Regions from separate parts of the Streptomyces chengbuensis genome, predicted to be linked through region 3. Evidence: riboswitches for the same ligand, from Rfam matches in the RefSeq annotation. Region 3 holds a riboswitch; each other region holds the start of a gene.
What was found. A riboswitch is a leader RNA that binds a small molecule or an ion and turns the genes downstream of it on or off. The one in region 3 is predicted to bind cyclic di-AMP.
Positions count from the first base shown of each region.

Region 1 (3,224 bases), 4.9 Mb from region 3:
GACTCGCACGCCGACCACCCGGGGGTCCGGATCTCCCTGGAGGTACCGGTCTCCCGGCTGCCGAAGGCCCTCGGCCTGCTCGCCGAGGCGCTGCGCGCCCCGCTGTTCGCCGACAGCGAGGTCGAGCGGCTCGTCCGCAACCGGCTGGACGAGATCCCGCACGAGACGGCGAACCCCGCCCGCCGGGCCGCCAAGGAGCTCTCCCGGCAGCTCTTCCCGGCCTCCTCCCGGATGTCCCGTCCGCGTCAGGGCACGGAGGAGACCGTCGAGCGCATCGACTCCGCCGCTGTCCGGGCCTTCTACGAGGCGCACGTCCGCCCGGCCACGGCCACTGCCGTGGTCGTCGGCGATCTCGAGGGCGTGGACCTGGACGCCGTGCTGGCCGACACGCTCGGCGCCTGGACGGGCGACTCGGCCCGGAGCCGCCCGATGCCGCCGATCACCGCCGACGACACGGGCCGTGTCGTCATCGTCGACCGTCCCGGTGCCGTGCAGACCCAGCTGCTGATCGGGCGGATCGGCCCCGACCGTCACGACCGGGTCTGGCCCGCACAGGTCCTCGGCACCTACTGCCTGGGCGGCACGCTCACCTCCCGCCTGGACCGCGTCCTGCGCGAGGAGAAGGGCTACACCTACGGCGTGCGGGCCTTCGGCCAGGTGCTGCGTTCGGACACCCCGGCGGCCCCGGGCGGACCCGGCGGAGCCTCGATGCTCGCCATCAGCGGCTCGGTCGACACCCCGAACACCGGGCCCGCGCTCGACGACCTCTTCACGGTGCTGCGCACCCTCGCCGCGGAGGGTCTCACCGACGCGGAGCGCGACGTCGCCGTGCAGAACCTGGTGGGCGTCGCCCCGCTGAAGTACGAGACGGCCGCCTCCGTCGCCGGCACGCTGGCCGACCAGGTGGAGCAGGGTCTCCCGGACGACTACCAGGCCCAGTTGTACGCGCGGCTGGCCGAAACCGGCACGGTCGAGGCGACCGCCGCGGTCGTCAACGCCTTCCCCGTGGACCGGCTCGTCACGGTCCTCGTGGGGGACGCTTCCGAGATCGAGGAGCCCGTACGGGCGCTCGGCATCGGTGAAGTGACCGTGGTCACCGGCTGATTGGCCCTCGCCCTCGGGCGCACGGGACAAAGGCTCCGTCGGCTTCGCGCCAACGGGGCCTTTTCTCGTGCCCGGAACGGCCTTCCCGTATGTCCGGTTTGATGGGGAGGGGAAGTGTCTGCCCTGTGGCGTGCACTACAAATATCCGTGTCTGTTTGGTGATTGGACGAAGATCGGCCTAGCGTCTTCTGCGCTGTCCGCCACTTGCACGCGCCGCACCCGCGGCATCGGGCAGCCATCGCCGAGTCCCCGTCCGGCGCGAGCCTGGGGAGCCGGGGACCCACATGTCCCTGGGGTGAATCGGGTGCCTTCGCCACCGCGCGGAGGGGCCCGTAGGAGACCTTCCTGCTCCGAACCCGTCAGCTAACCCGGTAGGCGAGAAGGAAGGAAAGGATCAGCCACTACATGGCGTTCACCCGTGCCACCGGGAAGCACCGTGGTCCGAGCCGCCTGTCGCGCAAGAGCGCGGGCGTCGCCTCCGCCGCGGCCATCGCCACCACCGGCGTCATCGGTACCCTCGCCTCCCCGGCCTTCGCCGCCGAGCCCGAGGTGTCCGCTCCCGTCGAGGACACCGGACTGACCCAGGCCGTCGCCCTCGACTCGCTCGCCGAGCAGATCGACGCCCAGGCGGATGCCCAGCAGCAGGAGGCCGCCCTGTCCGCGGCCCAGGAGAGGGCCGAGGCCGAGGCCAAGCGCAAGGCCGAGCTCCGGGTGGAGGCGGCCCGTGACGCCGCGGAGCGCGCCGCCCGCGAGGCCGAGCGCAAGCGGCTGATGACCTACACGCTGCCGGTCGCCGGCTCCTACGTGAGCACCGACTACCACGCCGGGGGCGGCCAGTGGTCCTCCGGCAGCCACACCGGCGTCGACTTCCACGCCGCCTCCGGCACCGAGGTCGTCGCCGTCGGCATGGGCACCGTCGTGGAGGCCGGCTGGGGCGGCGCCTACGGCAACAACGTCGTCCTGCGCATGCACGACGGCACGTACACGCAGTACGGCCACCTGTCCTCGATCAGCGTCTCGGTCGGACAGCAGGTCACCCCGGGGCAGCAGATCGGCCTCTCCGGGTCGACCGGCAACTCGTCCGGACCCCACCTCCACTTCGAGGCCCGCACCGGCGAGGACTACGGCTCGGACATCGACCCGGTCTCGTACCTCCGCTCGCACGGCGTCCGCGTCTGACGCACGCGCCTCTTCCCACCGAAGCCCCGGCTCTCTCCGAGCCGGGGCTTTCGGCGTATTCCGGCCAAAAGATATCCATGGATTACCATGGGTCTTCGGAAATTCCGGCCACCTGCCATAGAGTCACCGAAACAGACGTCGCTCGACGGGGTTTCGCGGCGATTAAAGCGGAGGTTCGGTATGCGCATTCCCGCGCGCTCGGTGTGCACGGCGATCCGCGACGACATCGTCTCCGGTGTGTTCGAGCGCGGCAGCCGGCTCACCGAGGAGCAGCTGGCGCGCCGCTACGGCGTCTCCCGCGTCCCGGTCCGCGAGGCGCTGCGCACCCTGGAGTCGGAGGGGTTCGTGGTCACCCGCCGCCACGCCGGCGCGTGCGTGGCGGAGCCCACCGAGCAGGAGGCCGCGGACCTGCTGGAGATCCGGCTGCTGCTGGAGCCGCTCGGTGCCGCCAGGGCCGCGCAGCGGCGGACCGAGGCGCACCTCAAGGTCCTGCGCGGACTGGTCAGGCTCGGTCAGGACAGGGCGCGGCGCGGCCAGGGCGAGGACCTGCGCTCGCTCGGTGCCTGGTTCCACGAGACGCTCGCCCAGGCGTGCGGGAGTCCCGGACTCACCTCGCTGCTGACCCAGCTCCGGCACAAGATCGCGTGGATGTACGCCGTCGAGCAGCCCGCCCGGCCCGTCGAGGCGTGGGCCGAGCACGGGGCGATCGTGGACGCGGTGGCCCGCGGGGACGCCGAGCGGGCCCGTGCGCTCACCGCGCTGCACGCCGAGCGGACGACGGGCGCGCACCGGCTGCGGATCAACGCGGGTGTGAGGGCTTCGCAACATCCCGTAAACACGGTGGGCGACCGTATTTAACAGTCGCGCCGTATACAAAGAAAGGGACTGAATCCCCCGGTCTTTTTGTGCTGCCGGAAAAGCATTTCGGCCGGGCGGCGATA
Region 1 is NZ_CP129137.1:5,911,131-5,914,354, forward strand. Features, by position in the region: gene QRN89_RS26095 (M16 family metallopeptidase) at 1-1,104, shown strand, start outside; cyclic di-AMP (ydaO/yuaA leader) riboswitch at 1,334-1,496, shown strand; gene QRN89_RS26100 (M23 family metallopeptidase) at 1,510-2,283, shown strand; gene QRN89_RS26105 (GntR family transcriptional regulator) at 2,464-3,141, shown strand.
Region 1: another riboswitch for cyclic di-AMP. It lies ahead of QRN89_RS26100 (M23 family metallopeptidase); the one in region 3 lies ahead of QRN89_RS04475 (C40 family peptidase).

Region 2 (3,224 bases), 6.2 Mb from region 3:
GGTCCTGCACCGACTTGAGCGACCAGAGGTCGAGGACGGGGCAGTCGTAGCGGTCGGCGATGGCACGGACGTGCGCCGTGTAGGTGGCGATCTTGCCCCGGAGATGGCGGAGCACGGGCACCCCGCGGGTGTCGAACCCGGTCGTCACCATCACCGTGCCCACCGAGGCGGTCAGGTCGGCGACCGCCCGCTCGAAGCGTTCGGCGACGTCGTCGGGATCGCTGCCGGGCCGGATGATGTCGTTCCCGCCGGCGCAGAACGTCACCAGATCGGGGGCGAGTTCCTTGGCGCGCGGGACCTGCTCCTCCACGATCTGGTCGAGCAGCCTGCCGCGTACGGCGAGATTGGCGTAGCGGAAGGTGTGTTCCGGTAGGCGGTCGTCCAGCAGGACCGCGAGACGGTCCGCCCAGCCGACGAACCGCCCGTCGGGTCCGGGGTCTCCGACGCCCTCGGTGAAGCTGTCACCGATCGCCGCGTACGACCCGAAGGAGTCCTTTGCTCGTGATCGCGAATCATCTGCCACGTCGAGTCATCATTCACCCCGCGAAGTGACCTACGCCACCGTAGGGAGGGGTTGACGACGCGTGATATAGACCACCAGGTCAGTTTTCGGCAAAGCGGGAATAGCCACCGGTCGCGTGCCGCGCCCCACTTCGCCCGGCCCGGGGTGGGGGCACACGAAGCCGTCCGCCGGCCCCCTGCGCGGGGCCGGCGGACGGAGGACGCTGCGCGAGGTACCGACGCAGCGTCAGATCGAGACCCCGTGCCGGCGCAGGTAGGCCAGCGGGTCGATGTCCGATCCGTAACCGGGGCTGGTGCGGATCTCGAAGTGCAGGTGCGGGCCGGTGGAGTTGCCGGTCGAGCCCGACAGGCCGATCTGCTGTCCGCCGGTGACGCCCTCCCCGGAGGAGACGGAGAGCTGGGAGAGGTGGGCGTACTGGGAGTACGTGCCGTCGTTGTGCTTGATGACGACCTCGTTGCCGTACGAACCGCTCCAGCCGGCCGAGACGACGGTGCCCGGGCCGACCGACTTCACGGACGTGCCGGTGGAGGCGATGAAGTCCACACCGGTGTGGTAACCGCTGGACCACATGGCACCCGCGGTCTTGTACGAGGTGCTGATCCCACCGACCACCGGGGCGAAGTAGCCCGAGGGGAGGTTCTTGACGGCGGTGTCGGCGGCCGGGGCCTGGACCGGGGCGGCCGCGGGGGCCGCGGCGCCGCGCTCGGCGGTGCGGGAGGCGCGCTCGGCGGAGGCTGCCGGCTTCTGGGCCTTGGCCTGCGCCTTGGCCTGCGCCTCGGCCTCGGACTTGACCGGGGCGTCGGCCTTGCGCTCGGGCTTCGACTGGGCCTTCGCCTGCGGCTTGACGTCGCCCGTGGCCTTCGGCTTGCCGTGGAGGCTGAGCTTCAGCCCCGGGTGGATCAGCGAGGGGTTCTCCCCGACGGCGGCGCGGTTGTCGGCCCAGAGCTTCTTCCAGCCGCCCGCGACGTGCTGCTCGGCCGCGATCTTCGACAGATGGTCACCCGCCACGACGGTGTAGGCCTTGGCGGCCTTGCCCGTCTGCGGCGCCTGGGGGACGAGGGCCTTGTGGGTGGTCGGGGCGGCGTGTCCGGCGGCAGGCACGGACTGCCCGGCGGCGTTCGCGCCGGCGGCACCGATGAACGGGATGGCGATGACGGCTCCGCCCGTACTGGCGGCGACGAATCCGCGCTTGAACGGGCTGGTCCTCGGACGGCGGTGCTTCCCCTTACCGGGCATGGCGCATTCCTCTCCGTCGCCTGCGAGGTGAGCTGTCGGGTTCGGGCTGGAGCTGCCCGGCCGTGTGTGCACACGGCTTCACCCCGAGCCGTCCTGGGTCACGGAACGGCGCAGTACCTGGGTCCCCCGCTCCTGCCACATGTGGGTGGGTGCGATATTCCGGACGGCGGCAGGATTAGGCGTTCCGACCGGATTGCGGTGACCGTAAGCGAGTCGGGTCGGGGCGAACAAGCCGTCATTTCCCCCCTGAATCGATCTGCCGGATATCAGCGCACATTTCCCGGTCACGCTCCGTGGACTACGGATCTTCGCATCCCACGCGGGCAAGGGAGTTGGACCTGCGCGCACTCCACGGAACGTCACGGATATGATTCAGCTCACGGGCGGTTGCCATCTCGTTTGCAACCGGGGCGCGCTATCCGAAAGCGACCAATTCGGACACATCGCCCATTATGGATGGAATGCAATTTCGGGTGCGACTGGCGCGGAAAAACGCCTTCCGCCCGTCCAGCAGGAATCCCATTCACGCGACGGGTCAATTGCCGGATTTCATCCCACCCGCTCACACCGCGCCGGACCGCTCCCGGCCGGCGCCCCCGCACCACGTGCCGTGACTCACACGCGACGGCAGCGCAGCGCCCTGGCGTCGAGGTCCCCGCGGAGACCGGTGTGGAGCCCGTGGTGGAGCGGCACGGCGCCGCGGTGGCGGCGGCCGTGTCCTGGCCGCGTACTCCGCCGCGGGTCGAGGCCGCGCAGCCGGAGCCGCGATGGGCGCTCGCCGTAACGCTGCGAGGGCAGCCAGGCCAGGGCGGCCGTCTCGTCGCCGCGGACGTACTGCACGGCGCTCAGCTGCGTCCCCCGGCGGACGCAGCCGGTACAGCTCGCCGTGCTGGACGAGCGGCCCGATCGTCTTGCGGAGCTCCACCGAGTCGCGCGCCCTCCGCCGGCTCCTCCTCGCTCCATGCGGGAAGATCGCCGCCGATGCCGAGCGTCCCGGCCGTCGCGCTGACGAAACGGTGCCCCAGCGCTCGACCACGTCCGCGTCGTCGCGGAGGCTGTGGCGCGGGCCGAGCGCGAGCCCGTGCAACCCGCCCTCGGAGTCGGGCCGCAGTTCCTCCCCGCCGTCGGCCCCGTGTGCCGTGACGAGACGCCACTCGGTGCCACGCGCTCGGGCGTGCGCACGGACAGCGCCGGCGTACGAAGCGGGGGCCGCTCCCGACCGGGTAATCCTCGTGCCCGTCCAGGGGCGACTCGAACGGTACGGCGCGAGGGGGTCGGCGGCCGGCCCTTCGGCGTCGGCCGGGCCGATGCGCTGCTCCCGGTGCGGATGGAGGAGTTCGTCCCGGTCGGTGAGGAGCAGTGCGTCATGGCTCCTCCTGCCGAACAGCAGCCGGATCCGATCGGCGCCGATCGTCTCGACCATCCAGATCCATCAGAATCGAACAACTCGGCACAACATCGGGCA
Region 2 is NZ_CP129137.1:7,159,570-7,162,793, reverse strand. Features, by position in the region: gene QRN89_RS31215 (SGNH/GDSL hydrolase family protein) at 1-523, opposite strand, end outside; gene QRN89_RS31210 (M23 family metallopeptidase) at 749-1,759, opposite strand; cyclic di-AMP (ydaO/yuaA leader) riboswitch at 1,764-1,923, opposite strand; partial or broken gene QRN89_RS31205 (GH36 C-terminal domain-containing protein) at 2,375-2,799, opposite strand.
Region 2: another riboswitch for cyclic di-AMP. It lies ahead of QRN89_RS31210 (M23 family metallopeptidase); the one in region 3 lies ahead of QRN89_RS04475 (C40 family peptidase).

Region 3 (3,224 bases):
GCAGCAGCCCTCCCTGCCTGAGCCGGTTCAGGGGCAGCCCACCGATCTGGATGTCCAGGCACAGGAATTGCTGCGGCTGCGGGAGCAACTCGCCGCCATGCTCGTGCGCCATTCCGGCCAGAGCGTGGAGCGCATCGCCGCCGACCTCGACCGCGCCACCGTGTTCGACGCCGCGGGCGCCCTGGAGTACGGACTGATCGATCACCTCGTCAAGAACCGGAAGGCGTCGCTGACTTCCGCCGGCCTCGGGTGAGCCGTCGGTGCTGCCGCCGGAACTACCGCCCCTGCCCGCACTGACGTGCGCCGAGAGCGAGTTCATCGACCGCTATCTCGAAGTGGTCGACCAACTGGGAAGGATCAACCCGGCACGCGGGGCACACACGTATGGCGCCCTGCGCGCCGCACAGGCCCTGGTCGCCCGGGCCACGGCCCTCCGGGACGCCCTGACGGTCATGCACATGCGCGGTGAGAGCGAGCTGCACACGGCCACATTGGCGCGCGCCCTGCGGGTGTTGGACGGGGAGCGCAGGGCATCCCGAATCACCGTGCCGCCGGAGGAGCCGAGTTGACGACCCACCGGAAAACGGGTCTCGTGGGACGTCCGACGCGCCCGCGAAGCGTACGAGTGGGTGTCGCCCATCCGGACCAGCACGGGCTTCGACTTTCGTCCCGTGCAAGTTGCGCAACGGCATCGCCCAATTGGCCCAATGGCCGGCTTCGTCGCAGGTACGGGGCTCGTCGCCCGCCGACGCCATGTCCCCCGAACGGCTCTGTCCACTCGAACAGATCAGTGGTGAGGAGCCTCACAAATCGTCGTTTCGACTCGGAAATCCGGCAGTTCGTGGGTCAAGATCCCTGGGACGACAAGCCCCCGCCACCGCGGCGGGGCGGTCCGGGCGGACGCCGAGTCCTGCCGCCGCACCGGATGCCTGGTCGACATGAGGGCTTCGGCAGGAGTGGAGGACCCAGCAGTGCGGGCCGGCCGCCGGACGGTGGCAGGTCCTTGGGGTGAAGCCGCGTGAGCGGCCGGGCATCTTCGCCAGTCCGAACCCGACAGGTCATCCTTCACAGGCGGCTGACGAAGGGTTGCGCATGACTGCGCAGACACATCTCCCGTCCCTGCTGTCCCGGACGGGTGCCGTCTCGGCACTCACGATCGCCGCCGTCGGCGGCTCACTGATCGTGCCGGGCGGTGCGACGGAGGCCCAGGCGGCCTCGGCGTACGCGACGAAGGCTCTGAAGGTCGCCGCTTCGAAGAAGGGAGCGCCGTACAGGTACGGAGCCACCGGTCCGAGCCGCTTCGACTGCTCCGGGCTCACGCTCTACGCCTACAAGAAGGCGGGCAAGAAACTGCCGCGCACGGCCCAGCAGCAGTACAACCGCACCCGCCATATCTCCTCCTCCCAGCGGCAGCGCGGTGACCTGGTGTTCTTCCATTCGCGGGGACACGTGTACCACGTCGGCATCTACGCCGGGGCCGGGAAGATCTGGCACTCGCCGAAGACCGGTTCCGTCGTGAAGCTGACCAAGATCTGGTCCAAGAGCGTCCGTTACGGGCGCGTGCGCTAGAGGCCGTGTCCGGCGAACAGCGCCGTCCGCCCGGTGCGCCGGCCGGGCGCACCGGGCTCCGGTGTCGCCCGCCGGCCGTCGGGACGTCACCGGAGCAGCGGAGCGGTCACGGGCGTCAGCCGCAGGGAGGCGAGGGCCCCGCCGCTCACTCCCTCCACGGCGCGCCTGGTGCGCGGCCGCCGCAGCGTGCGTCCGAGCCGGTCGACCGGCAGCGCCACGGACGGGAACCGGACCGGGCTTCCGCTGTCGGAGCCGGCGGGCCGGCCGCTGATCAGCAGTGCTCCTGCGCACCCGCCGCGGAAGGGCGTGGAGAGCGCTCCGGCACGAGCCTGGGCGACCCCGGCCGTGGTGTGCCGGTCCCCCTGGTACGCCCTGGTGAGTGCGGGGATGGGAGTCGCGGCCGTGCCGGAGACGGCAGCGGCGACGGCCGAGTCCCCGCTCGGCGTGCGACGGCTGGAACCGGCGGCGTTCCGCAGCACCATCTCGGTGGCGCACCGTGGTGAGGAGTGGGGGCCGGCGGCGGGATCGTTGCGCGCCCTGAGGTCGGGGTTCGCCCGAGCCTCGGCCGACGCCGCTCCCCGGGCGCCGCTCGATGCGGCCGCCGGTTGCCGGGGGTGCGGGAGTCCCGCCCCGCGGCAGTGAGGCCGCGCGCGGCCCGCCCGGACGCTCGGGGCGGCGCCGGTCCGGGCGCTCACTCGGGACGCTCCACCTCGGCCGCGCTCCAGGGCATCGCGATCCACACGGTCTTGCCGCCCTCGGGGGTGGGGTCGACGTGCAGCTTGCCGCCGCACTCCGCGACGAGCCAGCGGATGATCACCATGCCGCGGCCGTTGTCCTGCTGCACGGCCGCGGGCAGGCGCTGGGGGCGGCGCGGATGGCTGTCCGTGACACCGATGCACAGGCGCTCGTCACGCTCGAGGCGTACGTCGACCGTGAAGGTCGGCGACAGCCCGAAGGTGTGCTGGACGGCGTTGGTGGCGAGTTCGGAGACGATGAGACGGACGGTGTCGGCGGTCTCGGTCTCCCCCGGCAGTCCCCATTCGCCGAGGACCTCGGAGACGTATCTGCGCGCGGTGGATACCGAGGCGGGATCGCTCGGCAGTGTGACGGAGGCTTCCTGATGGTCTGCCATGGCGAGCTGTCCCTTTCCCACCGGGGCTGCCGGAGCGCGGCACGCAGCGGATGCGGGTGCCGGAACAGCCTCGGACTGCGCTTCGCGCCAGACTGCCACCGTCGCCGGCTCCATGGCAGGGGATCCACCAGGATATGCATATATCTGTCCCTCAAAGCGGTGAACTCTGCTACGCGAGAACGTATTTGGGCGCACACTTGGCGCTTGGCGCTGCGCCCGCCGGTGTCCGCCTGCCGGTCACCGGTGCCGCCCGGCGGCCGATGAGGCGGGCCGCGGAGACAGGAGGAGACACGGCATGCGGCAGGGTCCCGCGGTACGCCGGCGCAAGCTCGGGGAGGAGTTGCGCGGTCTGCGGCTGGGCGTCGGTCTCACGAGCCGGGAGGCGGCTCTCCTGGTGGGCTGGAACCAGTCGAAAGTGAGCCGTATAGAGACCGGAACGAGCGGTGTGAAACCAGCCGATGTCGCCCGGCTGCTGGACGCCTACGGGGTGGCCGACCAGCGGCTGCGCGAACTGCTGGGCACG
Region 3 is NZ_CP129137.1:1,003,828-1,007,051, forward strand. Features, by position in the region: gene QRN89_RS04465 (ATP-dependent Clp protease proteolytic subunit) at 1-253, shown strand, start outside; gene QRN89_RS04470 (hypothetical protein) at 261-569, shown strand; cyclic di-AMP (ydaO/yuaA leader) riboswitch at 934-1,089, shown strand; gene QRN89_RS04475 (C40 family peptidase) at 1,093-1,569, shown strand; gene QRN89_RS35780 (hypothetical protein) at 1,656-2,051, opposite strand; gene QRN89_RS04490 (ATP-binding protein) at 2,261-2,701, opposite strand; gene QRN89_RS04495 (helix-turn-helix domain-containing protein) at 2,997-3,224, shown strand, end outside.

Region 4 (3,224 bases), 3.7 Mb from region 3:
ACCGGTGGCGGACCGCACAGGGGGAGCGCTCCACCACCGGCTCCTCCGGCGGGGGCGGCCGGCAGCCGTCCGGGTGCGGACGGTGGTGGAGCCGGCCACCTGGGGGAGGACGCTAAGCCTCGGGGTCACGGCGAAGTGGCGTCATGAACGGAATTGGCAGGAGAAGGACCGCCGGGGTTCGCTTTGCGACCGTACGGCTAGGCTCCGTTGCCATGGACGTACTCATCAATGTCTTCGTCGCCCTGCACATCATCGGTATCGCGGCACTGCTCGGCGGCTTCCTCACCCAGATGAAGGCGATGGGGGCGGGCACGGCTCGCTTCACGCCCGGGATGCTGCACGGTGCGCTGACGATGCTCGTGACGGGTGTGGCACTGGTGGGACTGAACCAGGCGGACGGCCGGCCCGTGAACAACCTCAAGATCGGCATCAAGCTGGCCGTGCTGGTGGTGATCCTGGCGCTGGTCTACGTCAAGCGGGACGAGGAGACGGTGGACAAGCGCGTGTTCGGGGCGGTCGGCGGCCTGACCCTGGCGAACGTCTTCATCGCGACCCTGTGGAGCTGAGCGGTCCGGAAGCGGGGACCTGAGCGGCCCGCGGCCCCGCACGGCGTTCCCTGCCCGCCGAAGTCGGGGCGGCGCCCCCGGGGGGGCCGCGAGGACTCCGTCCGGCGAGGCCCTCCGGGGGCCTGGACGCCCGCCCCTCCCCCTGCGCGGCTCACGCCGCAACCCCCTCTGCCAGGGGCCGTTGCGGCGTGAGCGCGGAACGGGCCGTCCGCGGCGCGTGACCGCTACGCGGGGCGGACGCTGCTGTGGATCGGCATGTAGTAGATCGACTCCTCGCGGACGTTCGCGCCCGGCTTGGGGGCGTGGATCATCTTCCCGTCGCCGATGTAGATCCCGACGTGGCTGATGTCGTCGTAGAAGAAGACCAGGTCACCGGGGAGGAGATCGGCCGTCGCCACGCTCTGCCCGGCCTTCACCTGGTCCCAGGTGGTGCGGGGCAGATCGACGCCCGCCGCCCGCCAGGCCGCCTGGGTGAGTCCGGAGCAGTCGTACGAGCTCGGGCCCGTCGCGCCCCAGACGTACGGCTTGCCGATCTGGGCGCGCGCGAAGGACAGCACCTTCTCGGCCTTGGCCGCGTACGTGCCGCCCGCGGTTCCGGAGCCCGAGCCGGTTCCCGCCCCGGCGCCGGTCTCCGTGCCGGTGCCCGTCTGCTCCTGCGCCTGCCGTTCACGCTCCTGGCGCTGCCGCTCGGCCTCGGCCTCGGCCTCCGCCTTGGCCCGGGCCTCGGCCTTCCGGCGGGCCTCCTCCTCCTTCTTCCGCTCGAGTTCGGCGAGCCGCGCACGCTCCTCGGCGGTCAGCTGCGAGAGCAGTTCCCTCGCCTCCGCGAGCTTCTTCTGGACGGCCTGCTTCCTGGCGCGCAGCGACTCCTGGGAATCCGTGAGTGTCTCCAGGCTCTTGGTGGCCTGTGCGCGCTGCTCGGCGGCCTCGGCCCGCTGGGTCTCGTAGTCCGCGATGGCGCTGCGCTGCTGCTCGGTGAGCCGGTCCATCAGCTGCGTCTGGTCGGCGTAGGACTGCGGGTTGTCCGCGAAGAGCAGCGCGGCGGTCGGGGTGACGGCGCCGGTGCGGTACTGGGCCGCCGCGTAGCTGCCGAGGGCCCGGCGGGACTCGTTGAGCGCCTCGGTGCGCTCGGCGGCCTCGTCGAGGGCCCGGTCCACCGTGCGGCGCTGCTGCTCGGTGGACTCCTTCGCCTTGTTGTACTCCTGGGTCGACGAACCCGCCTGCCGGTAGAGGTCGTCGACCTTCTTCTGGACTTCCTCGATGCTGGGCTTCGGGTCGGCTGTCGCATTCTGGGCCGAGAGGAGCGAGACCCCCGCTATGGCGGCCGTCGTGAACCCGACGGCGGGTGTGTTCGTACGAGTGCGGCTGCGCGGCTTGCGGTGCGACGCCAAGGCCGGCATCTCCTTCCGTGGAACGCCTACCGGGTTAGCTGTCGGGTTCGGACGGAACGGAAGGTTTGCCCTACGGGCCCGTGGAAAAGCGGCCCGATTCACCCCAGTTGTGCTGTTGAGTGGGTCCCCGGTTCCGAACTCCTCTGCGAGGGGCACGGATTCGGCGCGGCTGCCCGGCCGGCGTGGTTCGCCGAAGGGGGTACGGGCTGCCTGGGCGAGCACGCTAGCCAAAGTGTGGTGCTGCTGTGAAGGAGAGTGGTCGATATGCCCGATACATTTTCGTGACCTTGGCGCTGTGTGTCCGTGTCATGACCGGAGGTGTCCGGTGGTGATTCCCGCGAAGGCGGCGGCGGGCTGTCGGTGGGGCCGCCTAGACTCGGAGAGCGATGAGCAGCCTCTTTGACGACAGCTTCCTGGCGGACCTCCAGCGCACCTCGGCCCCGGAGGAGCCCCCGCCGCCGGAGGGCGACGAGCACCCGCCCGCGGAGGAGGTCCCGCACGACCTCTTCCAGGGCAGGTTCGACGTGCCTCCGTCCGGGGACGCCTACTACCGGGACGGCGCCCCGCGTCCCGTCATCGACCCGGCGGCCCTTCTCGACGGGCTGAACGAGCAGCAGCGCGCCGCCGTCGTCCACACGGGGTCGCCGCTCCTCATCGTCGCCGGTGCCGGCTCCGGCAAGACCCGGGTGCTGACCCACCGGATCGCCCATCTGCTGGCGACCCGCGACGTCCACCCCGGCCAGATACTGGCGATCACGTTCACCAACAAGGCCGCGGGCGAGATGAAGGAGCGCGTCGAGCAGCTCGTCGGCCCGCGCGCCCGCGCCATGTGGGTCTCCACGTTCCACAGCGCCTGTGTCCGCATACTGCGCCGGGAGAGCAAGAAGCTCGGCTTCACGTCGTCCTTCTCGATCTACGACGCCGCGGACTCCAAGCGGCTGATGGCCCTGGTCTGCCGCGACCTGGACCTCGACCCGAAGCGGTACCCGCCGAAGTCGTTCAGCGCCAAGGTCTCCAACCTGAAGAACGAGCTGATCGACGAGGAGACCTTCGCCGACCAGGCCGCCGACGGTTTCGAGAAGACGCTGGCCGAGGCGTACCGGATGTACCAGGCGCGGCTCCGCGAGGCCAACGCCCTGGACTTCGACGACATCATCATGACCACGGTCCACCTGCTCCAGGCGTTCCCGGACGTCGCCGAGCACTACCGCCGCCGGTTCCGCCACGTCCTGGTCGACGAGTACCAGGACACCAACCACGCCCAGTACAC
Region 4 is NZ_CP129137.1:4,747,187-4,750,410, forward strand. Features, by position in the region: gene QRN89_RS21160 (hypothetical protein) at 213-566, shown strand; gene QRN89_RS21165 (C40 family peptidase) at 791-1,954, opposite strand; cyclic di-AMP (ydaO/yuaA leader) riboswitch at 1,962-2,130, opposite strand; gene pcrA (DNA helicase PcrA) at 2,341-3,224, shown strand, end outside.
Region 4: another riboswitch for cyclic di-AMP. It lies ahead of QRN89_RS21165 (C40 family peptidase); the one in region 3 lies ahead of QRN89_RS04475 (C40 family peptidase).